DNA from 3 places in the uncultured Microbacterium sp. genome. Region 1 is predicted to be linked to each of the others. Evidence: predicted binding sites of a transcription regulator. Region 1 holds the regulator's gene; each other region holds the start of a gene.
The links. The regulator HrcA, encoded in region 1, represses chaperone genes, less so after heat shock. The targets are predictions, from matches to a motif close to TTNGCACTCGNNNNNNNCGAGTGCNAA.

Region 1 (3,273 bases):
GCACGATACGGGGAGCCGGAGCGGCGACATCCGTCCGCGCCGTCACCCGGACGACGACCTCTCGCGGGGAGACCGACTCGCAGGTGCCCTCGAGCCATGCGCCGCGTCCATCGCCCACCGTGACCTCTTCGCCGAAGCGGAGCCGGCGCACCGTCGCGGCGTGGTGGGCCTCGGCGCCCGCGAGGACGACGGTGTCGCCAGGTCGGGCCTCCGTCGGGTCGGCGGAGCCGTCGACCTCACCGAGGAGGAAGTGCAGAGGCATCCCTCACGCGTTCCGGAAGCGGTCGCGCAGTTTGGAGAAGAGGCCCTGGTGGAATTCGGCCAGATGCGGCGCCGGGGCCTTGGTCTTCTTCGCGAATTCTTCGATGAGCGCCCGCTCCTTGGCATCGAGCTTGGTGGGGGTCACGACGTGCACACCGACCCGGAGATCGCCGCGCTGGGTGCCGCGCAGGGGCGTGACCCCCCGCCCCTTGATGGTCAGCACGTCTCCGGCCTGCACTCCGGCGCGCACCTCGAGCTCGACGGCGCCGTCCAGCGATTCGATCGTGGCCGTCGTGCCCAGGATCGCATCGGGCATCGACACCTCGAGGGTGGCGACGAGGTCGTCTCCGTCGCGGCTGAACACCTCGTGCGGGGTGACCGTGACCTCGATGTACAGGTCGCCGTTCGGGCCGCCGGCGGGGCCGACCTCTCCCGAGCCGGGCAGCTGCAGGCGAAGGCCTGTCTCGACGCCGGCGGGGATGTCGATGGACACCGTGCGGCGCGCGCGCACCCGGCCCTGGCCCTGGCACGTGGCGCACGGGTACGGGATCGTGGTGCCGTGGCCCTGGCACGATCCGCAGGGCTGGCTGGTGACGACGTTGCCGAGCAGGCTCCGCACGGTGCGCTGCACGTGACCGCTGCCGTGGCAGATGTCACACGTGACTTCGGAAGTCCCGGGCTGGCAGCACGAGCCCTGGCACGTCTCGCACAGCACCGCTGTGTCGACGTCGAGGTCGCGATGCGCGCCGAACACGACGTCCCCCAGGTCGAGCGTCACTCGGACGAGGGCGTCCTGCCCGCGCTCGCGCCGCGACCGCGGGCGTCCGCCGCGTTGGCCGCCGGTCGCCCCGAAGAACGTCTCGAAGATGTCGCCGAATCCGCCGAATCCCCCCTGCGCACCGCCGAACGCAGAGTCGCTGCCGCCCATGTCGTACCGGCGCCGCTGCTCGGGGTCGCTCAGCACGTCGTACGCGTGCGTCACGAGCTTGAAGCGCTCCGACGCGTCCTCTCCGGGGTTGACGTCGGGGTGGAGCTCTCGCGCGAGACGGCGGTACGCCTTCTTGATCTCATCGAGTGTCGCCTCGCGCGACACTCCCAGCACCTCGTAGTGGTCAGCCACGGATCGCCTTCCTGCCCGCGCGACAGCGCGGGGATCGTTCGGTCACGGATGCCTCAGCGGGCGTTCTCGTCGTCGTCGAGCATCCGGCTCAGATAGCGCGCGACGGCACGGACCGACGCGAGATTGGAGGGGTAGTCCATCCGGGTGGGCCCCAGCACGCCGACGCGGGCGCTTCCACCGGTGGCGTCGTAGTCACTGGTGACCACGGATGCCTCGGACAGACCGAACTGCTCGTTTTCACGGCCGATACTTGCGGCGAGTCCGTGCTCGTCGGCCACCATCTCGCCCATCAGCCTGAGCAGGGTCACCTGCTCCTCGATCGCCTCCAAGAGCGGGTAGATGCTGCCGCGGAAGTCGGACTCCCGCCGGGCGAGGTTCGCCGCGCCGGCCAGCAGTAGGCGATCCTGGCGGAACTCGTCGAGCTCTTCGGCGAGCACCCGGGCGATCGCGCGGGCCGGGGCATCCCCCGACGTCGCCTCGTCCTCGGCGAGGAGCGCGCCCACCCGCTGGGCTCCCTCGCGCACCGACCGGCGCACGACGAGATCGCCGAACAGCGCACGCAGCCGGATGACGGCGTCATCGTCGATTTCGTCGTGGACGAGCGCGAGGCGCTGCGACACGCGGCCGGTGTCGGTGACAACAACCACCAGCAGCCGCCCGCCGCCGAGGGCCACGAGTTCGACGTGCGACACGCTCGCCTGCTCGAACGACGGATACTGGACGATCGCGACCTGTCCGGTCACCTGCGTGAGCGCGCGCACCGTGCGCATGAGGACGTCGTCGAGGTCGGTCGGCCCTTCGAGAAACGACGAGATCGCCGCGCGCTGAGCGGGCGTCAGGGGGCGCAGCTCGGCGAGGTGGTCGACGAAGACGCGGTAGCCCTTGTCGGTGGGGACGCGGCCCGACGACGTGTGCGGCGCGGTGATCAGCTCTTCGTCCTCGAGCAGCGCCATGTCGTTGCGGATCGTCGCGGCCGATACGCCGAACGCGTGGCGCTCGACGATCGTGCGGCTGCCGACGGGCTCGTGCGTGTCGACGTAGTCCTGCACGATGGCGCGCAGCACCTGGAGACCGCGTTCGGTGACCATGTCCCGCCTCCTCCCGCGCTTGGCACTCCCACTCCCGGAGTGCCAATTCTATCCGATCGCGATGGACGGCGCCCGAAGGCCGGTCAGGATGTCAGTGCCCGGACGACCGCATCGGCGAGGAGTCGACCGCGCAGGGTCAGCACGATGCGTCCGTGCACCGCCGCGCCACCGTCGATGAGGCCGTCGGCGATCAGTGCGGCCACCGCGTGACGACTTTCGGTGCGCAGCTCCGCCACCGGCATCCCCTCGCGGATGCGGGTGCGCAGAAGCACTTCCTCGAGCTCGCGGGACGCAGCATCCGGGCGTTCCCGGCCCGCTGCGGGCGACTCCCCCGCGGCCAGGCGCTGGGCGTACGCGGCGGGGTGCTTGACGTTCCAGAAGCGCACCCCGCCGATGTGGCTGTGGGCGCCGGGGCCGAAACCCCACCAGTCCGTTCCTCGCCAGTAGGCCAGGTTGTGGCGCGAACGATGGGCGCTCCCCCGCGACCAGTTCGACACCTCGTACCAGTCGTATGCGGCGGTGGACAGTCTCTGGTCGGCCAGCTCGTACATATCGGCCTGGAGGTCGTCGTCGGGCGCGGGCACCTCGCCGCGGCGGATCTGGCGGGCGAGCTTCGTGCCGTCCTCGATGATGAGGGCGTACGCCGAGACGTGGTCGGGCTCCAGGCCGACCACGGTGTCGAGCGACCGCCGCCAGTCGTCGAGCGACTCACCGGGCGCGCCGTAGATGAGGTCGAGGCTGACATCCAGCCCTGCCGCCCGCGCCGCCCCGACCGCCGTGGCCACATTGGCAGGCTCGTGCGTG
Region 2 (3,273 bases), on a different contig from region 1:
TCGCCGGCCGGAGCGGAAGCCCGCTCGGGCTTGTCTGCCACGACGACCTCGGTCGTCAGGAACAGACCGGCGATCGAGGCTGCGTTCTGCAGCGCCGAGCGCGTGACCTTGGCGGGGTCGATGATGCCCTGTGCGAACAGGTCGCCGTACTCGCCGGTCGCGGCGTTCAGGCCGTGTCCGATCGGCAGGCCGGCAACGGTGTTCGCGACGACGCCCGGCTCGAGACCGGCGTTCAGCGCGATCTGCTTGAGCGGAGCCTCGATGGCGACCTTGACGATGTTCGCGCCTGTCGCCTCGTCACCGGTGAGGTCGAGCGTCGCGAAGACGTTCTTGCCCGCCTGGATGAGCGCCACGCCACCACCGGCGACGATGCCCTCTTCGACGGCAGCCTTCGCGTTGCGGACGGCGTCCTCGATGCGGTGCTTGCGCTCCTTGAGCTCGACCTCGGTCGCCGCGCCGGCCTTGATGACGGCGACGCCACCGGCGAGCTTGGCAAGACGCTCCTGGAGCTTCTCGCGGTCGTAGTCGCTGTCGGTGTTCTCGATCTCGCGGCGGATCTGGGTCACGCGACCCTCGATCTGCTCGGACTCGCCCGCACCCTCGACGATCGTGGTCTCATCCTTGGTGATGATGACCTTGCGCGCACGGCCGAGCAGGTCGGTCGTGGTGTTCTCGAGCTTGAGGCCGACCTCTTCGGTGATGACCTGACCACCGGTGAGGATCGCGATGTCCTGCAGCTGGGCCTTGCGACGGTCGCCGAAGCCGGGAGCCTTGACGGCCGCCGACTTGAAGATCCCGCGGATCTTGTTGAGCACGAGAGTCGCGAGCGCCTCGCCCTCGACGTCCTCGGCGATGATGACGAGCTCCTTGCCCTCCTGGATCACCTTGTCGACGATCGGCAGCAGGTCTTTGATGTTCGAGATCTTCTGGTTCGCGATCAGGATGTAGGGGTCTTCGAAGACCGCTTCCTGGCGCTCCGGGTCGGTCACGAAGTAGGGGTTGATGTAGCCCTTGTCGAAGCGCATACCCTCGGTGAGCTCGAGCTCGGTGCCGAACGTGTTCGACTCCTCGACGGTGACGACGCCTTCCTTGCCGACCTTGTCGATCGCCTCGGCGATCAGCGCGCCGATGGTGGGGTCAGCGGCCGAGATCGACGCGGTAGCGGCGATCTGCTCCTTCGACTCGACCGGGCGGGCAGAAGCGAGCAGTTCGTCCGAGATGGCCTGAACGGCCTTCTCGATGCCGCGCTTGAGCGAGATGGGGTCGGCGCCGGCGGCCACGTTGCGGAGGCCTTCCTTGACGAGCGCCTGAGCGAGGACCGTAGCCGTCGTGGTGCCGTCACCTGCGACGTCGTCGGTCTTCTTGGCGACCTCCTTGACGAGCTCCGCACCGATCTTCTCGTACGGGTCGTCGAGTTCGATCTCCTTGGCGATGGAGACACCGTCGTTCGTGATCGTGGGGGCGCCCCACTTCTTCTCGAGCACGACGTTGCGACCGCGGGGGCCGAGTGTCACCTTGACGGCGTCAGCCAGGATGTTCAGGCCGCGCTCGAGACCACGACGGGCCTCCTCGTCGAAAGCGATGATCTTTGCCATGTGTGTGTCGTCCCTCCCGGACGTCTCGTCCGGACGTAGCGAATGGTCATTAGCACTCGACAATAACGAGTGCTAATCCATTCTGGCACTCGACCCATGCGAGTGCAAGCCACGGGAGGGATGCTGCCACGCAGCGTCATCGGTCGCGCATGGTCACCGCGAGCCGAGGTCGCGCACGACCCCGCGAGCCGAGGTCTCGCACGCCCCCTGCGAGCGAAGGGCGCAGGATGCCGCCGTCAGACGACGCGGACAGATTCGGCCTGCGGCCCCTTCTGGCCGGCGCCGACGGTGAACTCGACCGTCTGCCCCTCTTCGAGCACGCGGAAACCCGACATGTCGATGTTCGAGTAATGCACGAACACATCCTGGCCGTCCGCGACGGTGATGAAGCCGAAGCCCTTCTCGGCGTTGAACCACTTGACGGTGCCCTGGGTCATGCGATCTCTCCTGTGCTGGTGGGACAGGGTCATCGTATGCACGCCGAGAACGGCGAAACCGCGTCTCGGGCCACTGTTGACGCGCGTGCATCGAACTGTTTACCGGGGTGAAACACACGCCCCGAAATTGCGCCTTCGGACGGCCTATGGAGTGGGCGCTGGGCTGCCTGAAGTGGTGCTGTCGACGCCGATCACGACGGTCAGCTGCTTGGCCTGGCTCTCGTCATCGGGAGTGCCGGGGTCATCCGTCGCCTGGTACGCGTTGCTCTGCGCGACCGCGGCGCCGCCGACCACCTGGGCGAGACCGAGAGCGGCGGCCTGATCCGACGGGAGTGCGTAGTAGACGGTCGTGGTCGGGAAGTCGGTCGAGCCCGCACCGCTGGCCGAGACGTTGTCGGCCGGCCAGCCGGCGGCCACGATCTTGTCGCGGAACTGCGTTGCGAGCCCGGTCTCGGGTGTCGCGTTGAGCACGAGCACGGTGTAGGTCGTGTCGATCACAGGTGTCACCACCGGCGTCGGGGTGGCACTCGGCGTCGGCGTCGGGAAGAGCGTCACCTTGCCCGAGACGATGAGCGTGCCGAAGATGCCCAGGGCGATGAGCACGATCGTGGCGGCCAGTGCCCAGAGGAACACGACCCCGCCCCGCATGTGGGGATTCTCGGCACGATGCGCACCGACTCGGCCGGGCGCCGAAGGAAGGTCGTCGAAGCGATCCTTCGGGTAGGTCGAATTCGGCACCCCCCGATGTTACCCGGCCGCTCGATGGGCCGATGTCGGGGCTCTCAGCGCGCGGCGGACGACCGGGCGAGCCTCGCCTGCTCGCGCGAATCGCGGATGCGGCGGAGCCGCTTGACCAGCATGGGGTCATAGACGACGGCGGCGGCCGAATCCAGCAGTCGACCGAGCAGCTGGTAGTACCGCGCGGGTGTCAGCCCCAGCTCGGCGCGGATGGCTTCTTCCTTGGCGCCGACGTGCCGGCTCCACGCCGCCTCGAAATCGAGGATGGCCCTCTCGCGCGCCGACAGCTCGTCGGTCGTTTCAGCAGGGTCGGTCGAGGGCACGACTTCACGTTATCCCGCGTCGGAAGACCTGCCGTCGCGCCACTCCACGAAACCGCCGAGCGGGTCGACCACCGCGATCGGCCTGCCTCCCCGCCCCAGGACGACCCCGTCCCACTCCCCCGGATCCAGGGGCACATCCCCGCCATGAAGTCCGGCCGGATCGATCGTGATCCACTCCGC
Region 3 (3,273 bases), on a different contig from region 1:
TTAATGCGCGGCGTGCAGGAACCACTTCCCCTCGTCCGCTTGCGCGCCAAGCTATCCCGCCTGTGTCACGAACATGTTTCACTCATGCAATCGTTCACGATCTGCGACGAAATCGTTATGAACGGCGGGTCGCTCAGGTCAGCTCAGCGAGGTCCGACGCATCCGTCTCGCTCCGCGCGCGGCGCGCTGCCGCGAGCGAGTCGATCGTGAGGAGCACGAGGGCGAGCCACACCAGACCGAACCCGATCCAGCGTTCGAGCGACATCGGCTCGCCCAGCAGCCACGCCCCGGTGATGAACTGCATGACCGGCGTGAGGAACTGCAGCAGCCCCATCACCGACAGCGGCACGCGGCGCGCGCCCGCGGCGAACAGGAGCAGCGGGATCGCGGTGACCACCCCGGCGCCGAGGAGCATCACGGTGTGCCACGCACCCTGCGAGAAGCCGGTGACCCCGCCGAGCGAGGCGACCACGATCAGGGTCACCACGGCGACGGGGGTGAGCCACATGGTCTCGAGAGTGAGGCCGCTGACCGCATCCACCGACGGTCCGATGGTCTTCTTGACGAGTCCGTACGCGCCGAACGACAGCGCGAGGGTGATCGCGATCCAGGGGAAGGCGCCGTAGCCGACGACGATCACCCCGACCGCGACCGCCGCGATGCCGATCGCGACCCACTGGATGCGGCGGAGCCGCTCATGCAGCAGCAGGACGCCCAGGAGCACCGTCACGATCGGGTTGATGAAGTAGCCCAGGCTCGTCTCGATCACGTGCCCCGACAGGGCTGCGACCACGAAGACCTGCCAGTTGATGTAGATCAGCACGCCGGCGAGGGCGGAGAGTCCGAGCAGCCTGGGCAGGCGCATGATCCGCGCGAGCGTCGCCCAGCCGCGGGTCACGGTCAGGAGCACCACGCAGAAGACGAGGGAGAGGAGCACACGCCACGCCACGAGCTCGAAGGGCCCGATCGGTGCGAGCGCGAGGAAGTACAGCGGAAGAATGCCCCACAACAGATAGGCCAGGAGCGCGTAGACGCCGCCGAGTGTGCGCTCACGCGTGGGGGCGGGAGCGTCGGACACTCGTTCAGCCTACGGCGGCAGCACGAGACCCAACGATGAAGGACCCGGATGCCGCAGCATCCGGGTCCTTCATCTACGGGGTGTCGCGGGTCAGCGCACGACCACTGCGAGCACGTCGCGAGCGGACAGCACGAGGAACTCGTCGGCGCCGAACTTGACTTCGGTTCCGCCGTACTTGCTGTAGATCACGCGGTCGCCGACCGAGACGTCGAGCGGGACGCGATTGCCGTTGTCGTCGATGCGGCCGGGGCCGACCGCCACGACCTCGCCCTCCTGGGGCTTCTCCTTGGCGGTGTCGGGGATGACCAGACCGCTGGAGGTGGTCTGCTCAGCCTCGATCTGGCGGATGACGATGCGGTCCTCGAGCGGCTTGATGGAAACCTGAGTGGAAACCGTCACGGTCTACCTCTGCTTTCTTGAGATCTTGACACTAAGTCTGATTAGCACCCACTGCATGAGAGTGCTAACGCCAGTGTAGGCAAGAGCTGGCACTCGTGCAACGCGAGTGCCAACGCAAGATTCCAATCCGACTCGTGTTCTGATCCGAATCGATCGTATGCGGGTGATGGCTGCCTCGGTACGCCCAGCCCACTCCGCATCCAATCGACTGGGGTGATTGAGAAATGGCAGCGCCGTATTTCCTGGCCGTCGATGTCGGCACCAGCCGCACGGCGGCTGCCACGGCCCGCATCCGCGATGACGGAACCATCTCGACGGCATCGTTTCCTCTCGGCCGCCATTCCGACAGCGCGCCGAGCGTGGTCTTCGTCGGCGAGGGCGAGCTGCTCTTCGGTGACGCCGCCGCCCGGCGCGGCATCGCACACCCCGAGCGAGTCCTCCGCGAATTCACGCGCCGGATCGGCGACGACGTGCCGATCCTCGCCGGCGACCGCCAGCTCCTGCCCGAACAGCTCTACGCGCAGACGGTGGCCTGGGCGGTCGAGAACGTCATCGAGCGCGAAGGCCAACCGCCGCTGGCGGTCAGCGTCACCGTGCCGGCATCGTGGACCGAGTTCCGCATCGGCCTCGTGCGCTCGGCGATCGCTCGCGAGGGGTGGAGCGACATCTCCGTCATCGCCGAACCCGTCGCGGCGGCGCGGCACTACGAAGCCGAATGGCCTCTGCCCCCCGGTCGCCTGATCGCCGTATTCGATCTCGGCGGCGGAACGTTCGACACGGCCGTGCTCCGCAAGGACGAGACGGACGAGATCGTCGTACTCGGCGAACCGGGAGGCATGGATGCCTTCGGCGGCTCGGACTTCGACGACATCGTCGTGCGGCATGTCCTCGCCGCGGCCGGGCGATCCGCCCGCGATCTCCGCGGCGGAGCCGCCGAGCGTGTCGCACTCGCGGCACTCCGACGTGAATGCGTCGAGGCGAAGGAGGCGCTCTCGTTCGACTCCGAGACGGTGATCCCCGTGCTCCTGGCCGACGGGTACGCCACCGTGCGCCTCACGCGGTCGGAGTTCGAGGGGATGATCGAGGCCGGCATCGCGACGGCGATCGATCTCATGGCCGACGCATTCGACTCGACGTCGGTCGACGTCGCGGACGTCGAGGCGATTCTCCTGACGGGCGGCTCGTCACGCATCCCCCGCGTCGCGCAGCTGCTCTCGGAGCGGTTCGATCGCCCGGTCGCCGTCGACGCCGATCCGAAGGCGATCATCGCGCTCGGTGCCGCCCGCGTGGCGGCCGACTCCGCCCGGCGCGCGCGGGTCGTCGACGCGGAAGAAGACGCCGAGGAGGAACTGCCCGAGCCCGGATCCGCGACGAGCCGGCCGCCCCGACGTCGGCGATGGTTCGGGCGCGGCATGGCGACCGCTTCGACGACGGCACCCCGCATCCCCGTTCATCTCTCGGACCGCCCACTCAGCATCCCGGAGCCCTTATGACCGCACCCACGATCTTCCCCGTCGCCACGACCTCTCACGCGCCGATGCTGACGCGGGTCGCCGGCATCCATCTCGCAACGATGGCGGCGGGCGACGCGCCGTACCGCGCGGTCGTGCTGGGGCCGGCCGGGGCAGGCAAATCGCGGCTGATGCGGCAGCTCCGGCACACGCTCGCCCACGCCGGGCGCGAATTCGTCGTGGTCGGCGCTCGCGACCGCATCGAGGCGCTCCCCGCTGACAGCGTCGCGCTCATCGACGACGCCCACCTGCTCTCGAGCGATCGGCTCGCGCAGATCGCCGCAC

Region 2: a site for HrcA is predicted at 1,645-1,671, ahead of groL (chaperonin GroEL). Genes of this name have one in related genera too.
Region 3: a site for HrcA is predicted at 1,564-1,590, ahead of groES (co-chaperone GroES). Genes of this name have one in related genera too.

Annotation. Positions count from the first base shown of each region.
Region 1 is NZ_CAXTJR010000001.1:670,816-674,088, reverse strand. It holds gene ACFE6Z_RS03230 (16S rRNA (uracil(1498)-N(3))-methyltransferase) at 1-262, opposite strand, end outside; gene dnaJ (molecular chaperone DnaJ) at 266-1,381, opposite strand; gene hrcA (heat-inducible transcriptional repressor HrcA) at 1,435-2,469, opposite strand; gene hemW (radical SAM family heme chaperone HemW) at 2,553-3,273, opposite strand, start outside.
Region 2 is NZ_CAXTJR010000016.1:556-3,828, forward strand. It holds gene groL (chaperonin GroEL) at 1-1,595, opposite strand, end outside; gene ACFE6Z_RS16000 (cold-shock protein) at 1,832-2,032, opposite strand; gene ACFE6Z_RS16005 (LytR C-terminal domain-containing protein) at 2,177-2,770, opposite strand; gene ACFE6Z_RS16010 (DUF3263 domain-containing protein) at 2,815-3,093, opposite strand; gene ACFE6Z_RS16015 (DUF2332 family protein) at 3,103-3,273, opposite strand, start outside.
Region 3 is NZ_CAXTJR010000006.1:114,001-117,273, reverse strand. It holds gene rarD (EamA family transporter RarD) at 134-1,078, opposite strand; gene groES (co-chaperone GroES) at 1,169-1,477, opposite strand; gene ACFE6Z_RS11810 (Hsp70 family protein) at 1,702-2,970, shown strand; gene ACFE6Z_RS11805 (LuxR C-terminal-related transcriptional regulator) at 2,967-3,273, shown strand, end outside.